3 regions of the Enterobacter oligotrophicus genome follow, and region 3 is predicted to be linked to each of the others. Evidence: predicted binding sites of a transcription regulator. Region 3 holds the regulator's gene; each other region holds the start of a gene.
The links. The regulator Fur, encoded in region 3, represses iron uptake genes when iron is present. The targets are predictions, from matches to a motif close to ATAATAATGAGAACNACTATCAA.
Positions count from the first base shown of each region.

Region 1: the regulator Fur is predicted to act here: its motif matches at 3,394-3,416, upstream of bfd (bacterioferritin-associated ferredoxin).
Region 2: the regulator Fur is predicted to act here: its motif matches at 3,096-3,118, upstream of EoCCA6_RS02670 (TonB-dependent siderophore receptor).

Region 1 covers NZ_AP019007.1:2,029,606-2,034,867, reverse strand. Annotated here, with positions in the region: gene fusA (elongation factor G) at 1-2,019, shown strand, start outside; gene tuf (elongation factor Tu) at 2,087-3,271, shown strand; gene bfd (bacterioferritin-associated ferredoxin) at 3,451-3,645, shown strand; gene bfr (bacterioferritin) at 3,718-4,194, shown strand; gene EoCCA6_RS09845 (prepilin peptidase) at 4,178-4,651, opposite strand; gene rpsJ (30S ribosomal protein S10) at 5,033-5,262, shown strand, end outside.
Region 2 covers NZ_AP019007.1:562,450-567,711, forward strand. Annotated here, with positions in the region: gene EoCCA6_RS02665 (alpha,alpha-trehalase) at 1-909, shown strand, start outside; gene EoCCA6_RS02670 (TonB-dependent siderophore receptor) at 970-3,075, opposite strand; gene EoCCA6_RS02675 (GlsB/YeaQ/YmgE family stress response membrane protein) at 3,189-3,443, opposite strand; gene ycgR (flagellar brake protein YcgR) at 3,649-4,380, shown strand; gene emtA (membrane-bound lytic murein transglycosylase EmtA) at 4,419-5,030, opposite strand; gene ldcA (muramoyltetrapeptide carboxypeptidase) at 5,138-5,262, shown strand, end outside.
Region 3 covers NZ_AP019007.1:3,848,717-3,853,978, forward strand. Annotated here, with positions in the region: gene chiP (chitoporin ChiP) at 1-314, shown strand, start outside; gene chiQ (ChiQ/YbfN family lipoprotein) at 362-688, shown strand; gene fur (ferric iron uptake transcriptional regulator) at 846-1,292, opposite strand; gene fldA (flavodoxin FldA) at 1,582-2,112, opposite strand; gene ybfE (LexA regulated protein) at 2,268-2,555, opposite strand; gene ybfF (esterase) at 2,684-3,457, opposite strand; gene seqA (replication initiation negative regulator SeqA) at 3,641-4,189, shown strand; gene pgm (phosphoglucomutase (alpha-D-glucose-1,6-bisphosphate-dependent)) at 4,214-5,262, shown strand, end outside.

The sequences.
Region 1 (5,262 bases), 1.8 Mb from region 3:
TACACCGGTGTAAACCATAAAATCGGTGAAGTTCATGACGGCGCAGCCACCATGGACTGGATGGAACAGGAGCAGGAGCGTGGTATTACTATCACCTCCGCAGCGACTACTGCATTCTGGTCAGGTATGGCTAAGCAGTACGAACCGCATCGCGTAAACATCATCGACACCCCAGGGCACGTTGACTTCACCATCGAAGTAGAACGTTCCATGCGTGTTCTTGACGGCGCGGTAATGGTTTATTGCGCAGTTGGTGGTGTTCAGCCACAGTCTGAAACCGTATGGCGTCAGGCGAACAAATATAAAGTTCCACGCATCGCGTTCGTTAACAAAATGGACCGTATGGGTGCTAACTTCCTGAAAGTTGTTGGTCAGATCAAAACCCGTCTGGGCGCGAACCCTGTTCCGCTGCAGCTGGCAATTGGTGCTGAAGAAGGCTTCACCGGCGTTATCGACCTGGTGAAAATGAAAGCCATCAACTGGAACGATGCAGACCAGGGCGTTACCTTCGAATACGAAGATATCCCGGCTGATATGCAGGACCTGGCTGACGAATGGCACCAGAACCTGATCGAATCCGCAGCTGAAGCCTCTGAAGAGCTGATGGAAAAATACCTGGGTGGTGAAGAACTGACTGAAGAAGAGATCAAAAAAGCTCTGCGTCAGCGCGTTCTGAACAACGAAATCATCCTGGTAACCTGTGGTTCTGCGTTCAAGAACAAAGGTGTTCAGGCGATGCTGGATGCGGTAGTTGACTACCTGCCATCCCCGGTTGACGTTCCTGCGATCAACGGCATCCTGGACGACGGTAAAGATACTCCGGCTGAGCGTCACGCAAGTGATGACGAGCCGTTCTCTGCACTGGCGTTCAAAATTGCTACCGACCCATTCGTGGGTAACCTGACCTTCTTCCGCGTTTACTCTGGTGTGGTTAACTCCGGTGACACCATCCTGAACTCCGTGAAAGCGGCGCGTGAACGTTTTGGCCGTATCGTACAGATGCACGCTAACAAACGTGAAGAGATCAAAGAAGTTCGTGCGGGCGACATCGCTGCAGCTATCGGTCTGAAAGACGTGACCACTGGTGACACCCTGTGTGACCCGGATCACCCGATCATTCTGGAGCGTATGGAATTCCCTGAGCCGGTAATCTCCATCGCGGTTGAACCAAAAACCAAAGCTGACCAGGAAAAAATGGGTCTGGCTCTGGGCCGTCTGGCGAAAGAAGACCCATCATTCCGCGTATGGACTGATGAAGAATCTAACCAGACCATCATCGCGGGTATGGGTGAACTGCACCTGGACATCATCGTTGACCGTATGAAGCGTGAGTTCAACGTTGAAGCGAACGTGGGTAAACCTCAGGTTGCTTACCGCGAAGCGATTCGCGCGAAAGTTACCGACATTGAAGGTAAACACGCTAAGCAGTCTGGTGGTCGCGGTCAGTACGGTCACGTTGTGATCGATATGTACCCACTGGAGCCGGGCTCTAACCCTAAAGGTTACGAGTTCATCAACGACATCAAAGGTGGTGTAATTCCTGGTGAATACATCCCTGCCGTTGATAAAGGCATCCAGGAGCAGCTGAAAGCCGGTCCTCTGGCTGGTTATCCGGTTGTTGACATGGGTATCCGTCTGCACTTCGGTTCTTACCACGACGTTGACTCCTCTGAACTGGCGTTTAAACTGGCTGCGTCTATTGCCTTTAAAGAAGGCTTTAAGAAAGCGAAACCAGTTCTGCTTGAACCAATCATGAAGGTTGAAGTAGAAACTCCTGAAGAGAACACCGGTGACGTTATCGGTGACTTGAGCCGTCGTCGCGGTATGCTGCGTGGTCAGGAATCCGAAGTAACTGGCGTTAAGATCCACGCTGAAGTTCCGCTGTCTGAAATGTTCGGATATGCAACTCAGCTGCGTTCTCTGACCAAAGGTCGTGCATCATACACCATGGAATTCCTGAAGTATGATGATGCGCCTAACAACGTTGCTCAGGCCGTTATCGAAGCCCGTGGTAAATAAACCGCAGGGTTAAAACCAAAGTCCCGTGCCCTCTCTGAGAGGGGGCACTATAGTAAGGAATATAGCCGTGTCTAAAGAAAAATTTGAACGTACAAAACCGCACGTCAACGTCGGTACTATCGGCCACGTTGACCATGGTAAAACTACCCTGACTGCTGCAATCACTACCGTTCTGGCTAAAACCTACGGTGGTTCTGCTCGTGCATTCGACCAGATCGATAATGCGCCAGAAGAAAAAGCTCGTGGTATCACCATCAACACCTCTCACGTTGAATATGACACCCCGACTCGCCACTACGCACACGTAGACTGCCCAGGCCACGCCGACTATGTTAAAAACATGATCACCGGTGCTGCGCAGATGGACGGCGCGATCCTGGTTGTTGCTGCGACTGACGGCCCAATGCCTCAGACCCGTGAGCACATCCTGCTGGGTCGTCAGGTAGGCGTTCCTTTCATCATCGTGTTCCTGAACAAATGCGACATGGTTGATGACGAAGAGCTGCTGGAACTGGTAGAGATGGAAGTTCGTGAACTGCTGTCTCAGTACGATTTCCCAGGCGACGACACCCCAATCGTTCGTGGTTCTGCACTGAAAGCGCTGGAAGGCGAAGCACAGTGGGAAGAGAAAATCATCGAACTGGCTGGCTACCTGGATTCTTACATCCCGGAACCAGAGCGTGCAATTGACAAGCCATTCCTGCTGCCAATCGAAGACGTATTCTCCATCTCCGGTCGTGGTACCGTTGTTACCGGTCGTGTAGAGCGCGGTATCATCAAAGTTGGCGAAGAAGTTGAAATCGTTGGTATCAAAGAGACTGCAAAGTCTACCTGTACTGGCGTTGAAATGTTCCGCAAACTGCTGGACGAAGGCCGTGCCGGTGAGAACGTTGGTGTTCTGCTGCGTGGTATCAAACGTGAAGAAATCGAACGTGGTCAGGTACTGGCGAAGCCAGGCTCAATCAAGCCACACACCAAGTTCGAATCTGAAGTGTACATCCTGTCCAAAGACGAAGGCGGCCGTCATACTCCGTTCTTCAAAGGCTACCGTCCACAGTTCTACTTCCGTACAACTGACGTGACCGGTACCATCGAACTGCCAGAAGGCGTAGAGATGGTAATGCCAGGCGACAACATCAAGATGGTTGTGACTCTGATCCACCCAATCGCGATGGACGACGGTCTGCGTTTCGCAATCCGTGAAGGCGGCCGTACTGTTGGCGCGGGCGTTGTTGCTAAAGTTCTGGGCTAATTAATTATCCCTGAATTAAAAAAGGACGCTTCGGCGTCCTTTTTTGTTTTCTCTTATACTGTGCTTGTCACAAATTTTCGCATTTTTTGCTTGTCCCCGCCCCGTATCCTGGATGCTGTGCTATTGTAATCATAACCATTCTCACTTACACTTTGCGCATATTTTGAACGGGAGTGTTTATGTACGTCTGTTTATGCAATGGTGTGAGTGACAAAAAAATACGTCAGGCCGTTCGCCAGTTCCAGCCTCAGTCATTCCAGCAGCTTCGCAAGTTTGTTCCGGTGGGAAATCAATGCGGTAAGTGTGTTCGCGCAGCGCGTGAGATCATGCAGGACGAATTGATGCAAATTCCGGAGTTCAAAGAGATCGCCTAAGCTCCTATCTTTTTTTTGACATCCCTGTAGCCCGATCTACGCTTCAATGAGTGGAAGCGGAGGGACTATATAATGAAAGGTGATGTTAAAATCATAAGTTATCTCAATAAATTATTGGGAAATGAGCTTGTCGCAATCAATCAGTATTTTCTTCATGCAAGAATGTTCAAAAACTGGGGCCTGACTCGCCTCAACGACGTTGAATACCATGAGTCCATCGATGAAATGAAACATGCCGATAAATATATCGAGCGTATTTTATTTCTCGAAGGCATCCCAAACCTGCAGGACCTCGGAAAACTTGGCATCGGTGAAGATGTCGAAGAGATGCTGCGCTCCGATCTTACGTTAGAACTCGAAGGGGCGAAGGATCTTCGTGAAGCTATCGCCTATGCAGACAGCGTTCATGACTATGTAAGCCGAGATATGATGATCCAAATCCTGGCCGATGAGGAAGGGCATATCGACTGGCTGGAAACCGAGTTGGATCTCATCGGCAAAATTGGCCTGCAAAACTATCTTCAGTCGCAAATCAAAGTGGAAGATTAATTAAGTTTTGCCAGCCGACACTTAAACCCGCTGCCGCCAGGAATGGTCCAAAAGGCAGTGGGTTTTTTAATGTCCTTTTTTCAGGGTTCAGCAAAGAGAGAATTAACAGGTACAGCGTTGCCATGAGCGCGGCAACCAATGCCAGAAGCGGCAAAACACACCAGCCATGCCAGGCTCCCAGCGCCGCCAGGTATTTTACATCGCCATATCCCATCCCTTCACGATGACGTATAAGCCGATAGCCCCAATAGATAGCGGCAAATCCCAGATATCCCGCCATTGAGCCAACCACTGCACTGGGGAGAAAATCAGGGTGGCTGCATAGCTGATAGAGCAGCCCAGCCCACAGCAGCGGGCAGAGAAATTTATCCGGGAGGATACCGGAGCGGATATCTTCACGGACCAATAAACCTGACAGAGAAAAATAGACCAGCAGAAAGGGGAGGGTGGTAAGCATACTGTAAGCCTCGAAAAGGGTTCGAGTGCATACTCCCCACATTACCATCCCCCGGCAATTTGCAAAAAATGAAAATGCGTAACGGCTTCAGAGAAAGAAGTGAATCAGGTTACGTTACTGAAAATATTGCGAGCCTTCACGCATTGCGCGTCTGTAGTGCTTAATTTCTCTACAAGGCTTGCGTATGGCTCAGATTTACGTATAATGCGCGGGCTTGTCGTAATTGACGGCGGGTTCAATCTGAACCAGGGTAACTCATTTTGTTACTCAACAATGCTCCCAATTGGGGAGCTACGTAAGAACGGTTACACTCTCCCATCAATCGTAATGGGTTTGAGGAGTAATCATTTTCGTTTATAAAATAATTGGAGCTCTGGTCTCATGCAGAACCAAAGAATCCGTATCCGCCTGAAAGCGTTTGATCATCGTCTGATCGATCAATCAACCGCGGAAATCGTCGAGACTGCTAAGCGCACTGGTGCGCAAGTCCGTGGTCCGATCCCGCTGCCGACCCGCAAAGAGCGCTTCACCGTTCTGATCTCCCCGCACGTTAACAAAGACGCGCGCGATCAGTACGAAATCCGCACTCACAAGCGTCTGGTTGACATCGT
Region 2 (5,262 bases), 1.2 Mb from region 3:
CTGGACGATGGCTCCGTTCTCAACCGCTACTGGGATGACCGCGACACGCCGCGCCCGGAGTCCTGGCTGGATGATGTGACCACGGCCAAAAACAACCCGAATCGCCCGGCCACGGAGATCTACCGCGATCTGCGTTCTGCCGCCGCCTCAGGCTGGGATTTTAGCTCCCGCTGGATGGACGATCCGCAGAAACTCGGCACAATCCGCACCACCAGCATTGTGCCGGTGGATTTGAATGCGCTGATGTTTAAGATGGAAAAACTGCTGGCGCGGGCAAGCCAGGATGATGGCGATGCCGCCAGCGCGAGCAAATATGAAGCGCTGGCGACGGCGCGTCAGAAAGCGATTGAAAGCCACCTGTGGAATGAAAAAGAGGGGTGGTACGCCGATTACGATCTTAAAAGCAAAAAGGTGCGTAATCAGCTGACAGCGGCCGCGCTTTTCCCGCTTTACGTGAAAGCGGCGGCGCAGGATCGTGCCGACAAAGTCGCGGCAGCTACCGCTTCTCGCTTGCTGAAACCGGGCGGTATTTCCACCACCACAATCAACAGCGGCCAGCAGTGGGATGCACCGAACGGCTGGGCACCGCTGCAGTGGGTCGCGACCGAAGGATTGCAGAATTACGGGCAAAACAAGGTGGCGATGGATGTAACGTGGCGCTTCCTGAAAAACGTTCAGCATACCTATGATCGCGAACAGAAACTGGTGGAGAAATATGACGTTTCCTCGACGGGCACCGGCGGAGGCGGCGGAGAATATCCCCTGCAGGATGGGTTCGGCTGGAGCAATGGCGTGACGCTGAAAATGCTGGATCTGGTATGTCCGAAAGAGAAACCGTGTGACAGCGTGCCGGAGAATCAGCCTGCGGCGAACGACGATGTCGCGCCCGCGAAAAGTGCGGCGCAGTAATTCCCCTGCGGCCTGATGGCCTCACCTTACCCCTCTCCCGGTGGGAGAGGGAAAAGGTCGTCAGAAACGGTAACTTGCTCCTAACTGATAGGTCCGGTCACGCCCAATCCAGCAGTGAGTCTCGTCGTAACAGGTCAGCGTCTCTTTGTTGGTAATATTCTGCGCACTGGCTTTTAGCGTCAGCCCTTCCAGCGAGGGCAAAAGTTCGCCCATCCGGTAGGATGCCGCCAGATCGTATTGCGTCGTGCCACCCAGTTTGCCCGCTTCGTTGGTCGGTGAAATCTCCATCGCCCCGGTGTAGCGCACCCCGCCCCCCAGCATAAGTCCCTTTAGCGGCGTGCTGTCGAAGGTGTAATCCCCCCACAGGTTGAAGGCATTCTCCGGCACCTGCGTAGGGCGTTTCCCTTTGTATTTATCATCTTCCGTATTGATAGCGTGCGTGTAAGCATAGTTCGCAATCAGCGTCAGATTATCCGTCGGACGGCTGACGGCAGACAGTTCTGCACCTTTAGATTCCACTTCCCCGGTCTGGCGGTAGTTCAGGAAGCCTGGGTCGCTCGTCACCACATTTTTCTGGCGAATGGTGAACACCGACGCGGTAAAGGTGGTGGCGTACTCTTCCAGCAGGTATTTCAGACCACCTTCGACCTGCTTGCTGGTCGTCGGCTTAACGTCTTTCGCTGTCAGCGTTCCCTGCGGCGACACCGGGGCGAAGCCTTCGGCGTAGCTGATAAACGGTGCGAGGCCATTCCCGAAGGTGTAAAGCGCCCCCAGACGTTTGGTGAGACGATCCTGCGCCACCCACGCTTTATCGTCGTGCTGCAGATAGTCTGTGGTGACAGAGCGGTAATCGTCATAGCGCAGGCTGGCCAGCAGGTTCAGCCCGCCAAATTCCACCAGATCCTGCAGGTAATAGCCATTCTGCTGGTAACTCAGGCGGTTTTTCTGCACGGTATAAAGCCCCAAATCGCCCGTGTGGATCTGCGAATAGTCAGGGTTGCGCATATCAATGCCCGGCGTGGTGGCGGACGCGTAGCGATAGCGGAAGTGCGAGTTCAGTTTCTGATAGTCAAACCCCGCCAGCAGGTGATGCTGCCATTCGCCCAGCGCAACCGTTTTGGTGACCTGGTTGTCAATGTTGAAGCTCTGAAGATTTTCATCCGTGGTGTAAGCAAAACGATTGAGTTGATAGACCTCGCTGCCCGGCCCTGTTGAATAGACGCTTCGCTGATGGGTATCGACATCGAAATAGCGCGCTTTCTGATTAACCCCCCAGCCGTTATCAAACTGATGCTCAAAATGGTAGCCCATCATCCACTGGCGCTGTTTGAAACCACTCCACTCATCACCGGCATAGTCGCGCCTGTCGGCATATTTCGAGCGCAGGTATGAAAGCGGCAACGGATCAGACGGCGACAGGCCCGGCGTATTTTGCGCCAGCGTATCGATTGTGAGACGCGTTTTGCTGTCCGGTTGCCAGGCCACAGACGGTGCCAGCAGATAATTTTCATCACGCGTGGTGTGTGGTTGATCGTCACCTTCCGTTGCTTTACCCAGCAGACGGTAGTTCCAGTCGCTTTCCGCAATCTGCCCGGTGGAATCAAGGAAACCCTCTTTCAGGTTGCGCGTTCCGGTGTTGAAGCCCGCCTCGGTGCGGGACGTTTTTTGCGGCTTTTTGCTCTGGATGTTGACCAGGCCGCCCGGCGATCCGCCGCCATAGAGCACGGATGCGGGTCCCTTCAGAATATCGACGCTCTCAATGAGCAGCGGATCGATACGCGCTTTGGTGTTCCCGGTAACGTTATACGGCAACTGAAGCCCATCGTAGAACTCCTGATCGACGGTAAAGCCACGGATTTTGTATTCGCTCATGTAGGACGTATTACCGCGCATCTCGGTCGATACCCCAGGGGCATAGCGCAGGATTTCGTTTACTGAACGGGCATGACGCTTCTCAATCTCCTGCGCTGAAACGGTGTTGATCACCTGCGGCGTTTTACTTTCAGCAACAGCCGATTTGGTGGCGCTGTTGGTCCAGACCGGGAGCGCGCTGTCCTGCTCAGCGCCCGTCACCACGAGGGTCGTTTCTTCGGCGAAAGCCGGTCCCTGCAATGCCAGCGCGACGGCTCCTGCCAACGCACATAACGCAAAACGTGAGGTGTTCATATTGTCGTCTTTATTATTAGATGATATTGGGAACGACAATTATTATCATTTAGGTAGGCAAATCAATATGGCCAAAAAAAACGGCTCTCCAGGGAGAGCCGCTTTCGATAATCTTATGCCCGTCTGAGTAACCTGAATATGCCCAGCACGACGATTGCGCCGACCACTGCGACAAGGAAACTGTGCAGATCAAAGCCGCTGATACTGCCGCCGAAACCAAACATGGTAGCCAGCCAGCCGCCCACCACCGCACCCACGACACCGAGAACGCAGGTCAAAATAAAGCCGCCGCCATCATTCCCCGGCATGATAAGTTTAGCGATAGCGCCAGCGATAAGGCCAAAAATAATCCAGGCGATAATACCCATAGCGATGCCCTCTTGCAGGTTTAACGCATGTGCAGAAACGCTTCTGCGCAAGTCACTTAAGTATAGGCTATCGGCGTAAAACTGGTTTCATCTCACCGACTTAAATTGCTGCCGCGATGAAAAAACTCACAGGTTTGTATTAAGTTTCACATCAGGCTGCCGATAATTCAGAGACAGTCTGTCACACATCGAGGAGCCATCTGGCGTGAGTAATTACAGTGAGCAGTTCCTGAAACAAAATCCGCTGGCTGTATTAGGAGTGCTGCGCGACCTGCAAAAAGGTGAGGTGCCGCTGCGCATCACCTGGTCAACCAATCAGTTTATCAGCAAGATCCTTGATGTCTCGCCGGAGCGCCTGATTATCGACCTGGGTAGCCAGGAGTATGAAAACCGCGCGGCGCTACGGGCAGAAAAAATCTCGGTGATGGCAGAAACGCAGGGTGCAAAAGTGGAATTTATTCTGCCTCGTCTGGCGCTCAGCGAGTATCAGGGGCTGCCCGCTTTTGTCACATCGTTTCCCTCTAACCTCTGGTTCGTACAGCGCCGCGAATATTTTCGCATCAGCGCCCCGCTGCAGCCGCCCTATTATTGCAAAGCCCGAATGCCGGACAAAAAGGAGTTCCGCTTCCGACTCTTTGATCTGTCGCTGGGCGGGATGGGGGCATTGATGGACACGCCAAAACCCGAAGGGCTGGTCGAAGGCATGCGCTTCTCGCAAATTGAACTGGATCTGGGAGGCTGGGGACGGTTCTGGTTTGATGCGCAACTGATTGCCATCAGCGAGCGTAAAGTGGTGGACAGCAAAAACGAGACTATTACCACACCGCGTCTGAGCTTCCGTTTTCTGAATGTCGGGCCGGGTGCAGAGCGTGAACTGCAGCGTATTATTTTCTCGCTGGAACGCGAAGCGCGGGAACGTGCGAATAAAGTTCTGTAACGCGCGTCGGGCAGCGTGGCTGCCGCCCGACAATGGCTTTACATGGCATCCATCGCTTTCTGTACTTTCCAGATATAACGCGGAGCCTGTGGTGCCGGATGGTTCTTCACCACATGCTCAAAGAACTCGTCTTTGTCCATGCCGTTTATCTCTTCAATCGCTTCTTTGCGATCGGAGGAGAAGGTTCTGAGCAGCGCACCTGCGCCATTCACGTAAGAGACCACCAGCGCGTATTGCATCACCTCAGGATCTTCGATGCCTTTCAGCACCCCATGCTCCAGAATGCTCAGATAAGCCGTTCCCATTGAGATGTTGCGTTCCGGGTTTTTCAGCTCGCTGGTCGAAGGCTGTCCGCTCCAGCCCATGTAACGATAGACTTCTCTTCCGGCCGTCGAGGCTTTAAGCTGCATCAGCCCCACGGCATTTGATTTACTGACAAGCGAAGGGTTTCCCCCGGATTCCACCGCGATAATCGCCGTGACCAGACGCGGACTCACGCCCCAGGCTTTCCCGGCTTGTTCGCTGATTGGCATCCACTGCATCGCCCGTTTCACCGGCACTTCCGGGTTCCAGCGCGGGTTTTGATAATCATGTTTTGAACTACAGCCAGCAAGCAACACAATCAAAAAAGCAAACCATCTCAATTTCACGTCATCTATCCTTATAGCCGGTCATCGCGGTGCGCCGCCCCTTGAAGCGGGCAGCGTATAAGCGGCATGATATAGACAATTAGTTTCTCATTCAGCAAGGAATTGCCATGTCTCAGTTTCATCTCATCGCGCCGTCGGGCTATTGCATCAACCAGGACGCGGCACAGCGAGGCGTTCAGCGTTTACTGGAATCCGGCCATCGGGTAGAAAATCAGACAATTATCCCCCGCCG
Region 3 (5,262 bases):
ACCTGAAAAACTGGAACCTGCCAGGCTGGGCAGTGGGTGCCTCTTACGCTTACGCCTGGGACGCGAAGCCTGCGGATATGGCAACACCGGATGCGTACTACGATCCAAACTACCGTCTGAAAGAGTCCTCCTACAGTCTGGATGCCATCTATACCCTGCAGGAGGGGCGTGCGAAAGGCACCATGTTCAAACTGCACTTCACGCAGTACGACAACCATTCTGATATCCCAAGCTATGCGGGCGGTTACGGCAACATCTTCCAGGATGAACGTGACGTGAAATTTATGGTTATCGCGCCATTCACTATCTTCTGATGAACGCTCCGGCGGGCTGAGTCCCGCCGGGATGGAGACTGAACATGATGAAAAAAATTATCGTCGTCGCGTTGCTGGCATCAGGGCTGGCGGCATGCGCTCAGCCTCAGGCACCGAAAGAGGATTCGCGTCTTAAAGAAGCGTATAGCGCCTGTATCAATACCGCTGAGGGATCGCCGGATAAAATCGAAGCCTGCCAGAGCGTGCTGAATGTGCTTAAGAAAGAGAAAGCGCATGAACAGTTTGCGACGCAGGAAAACATTCGCGTGATGGATTACCAGGCCTGTATTCAGGCACGTAAAACGGGTAACGATCAGGAAGTGGCGAAGCGTTGCGATAAAATCTGGCAGGAGATCCGCAGCAACAACAACTAATAAGCCGTTTTTACGCCCGGTGGCGCTGCGCTTACGGGACCTGCAAAGGTGTCACAGCCCGTAGGCCCGGTAAGCGCAGCGCCACCGGGCTTTTTATTGCCATAAAACAGGCAAAAAAAAGCCAACCTTTCGGCTGGCTCAGAGTATAAACACTACTTTATTTCGCATCGTGCGCATGTTCATCTTCGCGGCAATCGCCTTCTGCACAGTGACCATACAGGTACAGGCTGTGGTTGGTCAGGCGAATGCCATGACGAGCGGCAATTTCACGCTGGCGCGCTTCGATAGAATCATCGCTAAATTCAATGACCTTGCCGCAATCGAGGCAGATCAGGTGATCGTGGTGGTGCTGCTGGGTCAGTTCGAAAACAGATTTACCGCCTTCGAAATTATGACGGGTGACAATGCCCGCGTCATCGAACTGGTTCAGCACGCGATAAACGGTTGCCAGCCCAATCTCTTCACCCATGTCGATAAGACGCTTGTAAAGGTCTTCCGCACTGACATGGTGATTGTCTGGCCCCTGAAGCACTTCAAGGATTTTTAACCGAGGAAGCGTAACTTTCAGGCCAGCCTTCTTTAATGCGGTATTGTTGTCAGTCATGCGGAATCTGTCCTGTTGCTAAACGATTCACTTCTAAAGAAGAAGTGACAGAAAATGCACTTGGGATGATGCGTCTCATTATAGAACTGCCATGGCTAAATGAAAACTGCAAGTCTCAAGCAAAGTATGCTTATAAAAACGTGGTATCACCAACAAACTTGTTCGATGGCACCCACTTTTTACCGGGGGATATTGTACAGGTCTGAGCGAAAAAGTTAAAAGTTTGTAGCAATTAATTTAATCGGTTTTACCTGGAAACGGGCGCAACCGGAGTCGCGCCGCAGAGAAATCAGGCGTTAAGAATGTCGTCCAGATTCAGTTCTTCGCGGACCTGCTTAACCCATTTCTCAACACGCTCAGCCGTCAGTTCTGGCTGGCGGTCCTCGTCAATAGCCAGGCCAACGAAGTGATCGTCGTCTGCCAGGCCTTTAGAGGCTTCAAAGTGATAGCCTGCCGTTGGCCAGTGACCCACAATAGCCGCACCGCGTGGTTCAATGATGTCGCGGATAGTGCCCAGCGCGTCACAGAAATACTCAGCGTAGTCTTCCTGATCGCCACAGCCGAACAGGGCAACCAGTTTGCCGTTGAAATCCACTTCTTCCAGGGTTGGGAAGAAATCGTCCCAGTCACACTGCGCTTCACCGTAATACCAGGTCGGGATACCCAGCAGCAGGATGTCATAGCCCTCGAGATCTTCTTTGCTGCTCTTGGCGATGTCATGCACATCGGCAACGTCTTTACCGAGCTGTTTTTGAATGTTTTTTGCGATATTTTCGGTATTGCCGGTATCACTGCCGAAGAAAATGCCGATAATTGCCATGAGTAAAATAACCTCTTGAAACTTAATGGTATGGTGGCGCAATTTGTCCACGGATAAGGGCAATAATAGCAGAACTGGCAACCCTGCGGAAACAGCTATCGCGCAGGACTGCACTCTGTGCTACATGAAAAGGGTGATAAAGGGGATTTTCAGACTTATGCCTTGCTGTGCATCATCTCAAGTTGAGCAATTAACATCTCTTCAATCAGCTCGCTGCGGCTGATGTCACGGGCGTTCGCCAGCGCATTAAGCGCATCGACGGCATCGGCGTTGAGCTTCAGTTCGACACGCTTAAGCCCACGATTTTTATCGCGTTTAAGCTGATTGCGTTTATTAATACGCAGCTGTTCATCGCGCGAAAGCGGATTCGTCTTGGGTCGTCCCGGTCGACGCTCATTCGCGAACAGATCTAGTGTCGTGCGGTCCGTTTGTTCTTTGGCCATGATTCTGAGACTTCGGGGAAAACAAGCCGCCCTGCTAATGCCCAGGCGATAAGCGCGCCATCATACATCACGGAAAACGGCACGCCAACGACTGGAAGCCCGTAGCCTTCCAGTCGCTCTCTTTTTAATCAATTTTCCGTATCAGTAAGATAGCGGCGGATAGCACGCAATACGGCGTCAGGTTTTTCGGCATGAACCCAGTGTCCGGCACTGGCAATCACATGGGCGCGAGCCTGTGGGAATTGTGCCAGCAGCGTGTCGCGGTACGCGTCGGTGACGTAAGGAGAGTTACCGCCACGGATAAAGAGGGTAGGGTGCGGCCAGGCGGGGACAGTTTCCCAGCCCACGATATTATTGTACTGGTCCCACAGCACTGGTACGTTAAAACGCCATTGCCCCTCAACAAATGATTTCAGCAGGAACTGAACCACACCTTCTTCATCCAGATGCTCGCGCATAATGGCCGCAGCCTGCTGGCGAGTAGAGACACCGGCGTCGGTTACCGCATTGATCGCGGCAAAAATTTCGTCGTGGCGACGCACGTCGTAATTCACAGGCGCAACATCTATGACGACCAGGCCAGTTATTCGTTCCGGTGCCAGCGCGGTTAACGCCATGACCGCTTTGCCACCCATTGAATGCCCAATCAGCGTCACCTTCTGCAGGTTGTGGTCATCCAGCGTATCGAGCAGATCCTGCGCCATCGCTGCGTAGGTCATCTCCTCTGAACGCCCGGAAAGACCGTGATTTCGCATATCGACCTGCAAAATATCGTGGTCGGTAACTAAATCGCGTGCCAGGACGCCCAGGTTATCCAGGCTGCCAAAAAGCCCGTGAACCAGGACGACGGGAGAATTATTGTTCGGCGATTGTGCAGATTGCGCTCGGGAATTCAATTTCATGGCAAAGTTCTTTTTTTACGTATGTCAGGTTAGGGTATCATGTTGACCATTCTGCCGCCCGGCTGCAAGAATCCAGTTTAATCTGACTTTTGCCGCCAACCTGGTTTGACGCTATCCGCTGTTGGGATTTGACCTTATAATCCCAACGACTTGTATTCAGATAAGATATCGCACTGGATTAAGATGAAAACAATCGAAGTTGATGACGAACTCTATCAGTATATCGCCAGCCAGACGCGGCATATCGGGGAGAGCGCGTCCGACATTTTACGGCGCATGCTTAAAATTTCCGCCGCTTCACAGCCTGCTACTCCAGCCACAAAAGATGTCGTGTCTCAGCCGAGCGTTGTTGCACAGGCAAAACCTGCCGTGACGCCAGCAAAAGATAAAGTGCGCGCGATGCGCGAGCTGTTGCTGTCTGACGAATATGCAGAGCAGAAAAAGGCGGTTAACCGCTTTATGCTGGTGCTGTCTACACTCTATTCACTGGATAACAACGCGTTTGCTGAAGCGACCGAGTCGCTGCATGGTCGTACTCGCGTTTATTTCGCGGGCGACGAGCAAACGCTGCTGCAAAATGGCAATCAAACCAAACCTAAACATGTTCCCGGCACGCCGTACTGGGTCATCACCAATACCAACACGGGCCGCAAGTGCAGCATGGTTGAACACATCATGCAGTCCATGCAGTTCCCGGCGGAATTGATTGAAAAGGTTTGCGGTACAATTTAACCCTTGCATCAGAAGGACCAGGCAATGGCAAATCACAGCCGTGCAGGCCAACCTGCACAACAAAGCGATTTGATTAACGTCGCTCAACTGACCGCACAGTATTACGTGCTGAAACCGGTCGTGGGCAACGCAGAACACGCAGTGAAGTTTGGTACATCTGGCCACCGTGGCGGCTCAGCTCGCCACAGCTTTAACGAACCGCATATTCTGGCCATTGCTCAGGCCATCGCGGAAGAGCGCGCGAAAAATGGTATTACCGGTCCGTGCTATGTAGGGAAAGATACTCACGCGCTGTCAGAGCCTGCATTTATTTCTGTGCTGGAAGTGCTGGCCGCAAACGGTGTCGACGTGATTGTTCAGGAAAATAACGGTTTTACCCCGACGCCTGCGGTCTCGAATGCGATTCTGGTGCACAACAAAAAAGGCGGACCGCTGGCCGACGGCATCGTTATTACGCCGTCCCACAACCCGCCAGATGACGGTGGTATCAAATACAATCCACCGAACGGTGGTCCGGCGGATACGAACGTCACGAAAGTGGTGGAAGACCGCGCAAACGCCCTGCTGGCGGATGGACTGAAAGGCGTCAAACGCATTTCTCTGGATGCTGCCATGGCTTCTGGTCATGTAAAAGAGCAGGATCTGGTGCAACCTTTCGTGGAAGGGCTGGCGGATATCGTCGATATGGCGGCGATCCAGAAAGCCGGTCTGAAGCTGGGTGTTGATCCGCTGGGCGGCTCCGGTATTGAATACTGGAAACGCATCGCCGAGCATTACAAACTGGATCTGACCATCGTGAACGATCACGTCGATCAGACCTTCCGCTTTATGCACCTGGACAAAGACGGCGCGATCCGTATGGACTGCTCCTCTGAGTGCGCAATGGCGGGCCTGCTGGCGCTGCGCGACAAATTCGATCTGGCGTTTGCTAACGACCCGGATTATGACCGTCACGGTATCGTCACGCCTGCGGGCCTGATGAACCCTAACCACTATCTGGCCGTTGCCATCAACTACCTGTTCCAGCACCGCCCACAGTGGGGCAAAGAGGTCGCTGTCGGTAAGACGCTGGT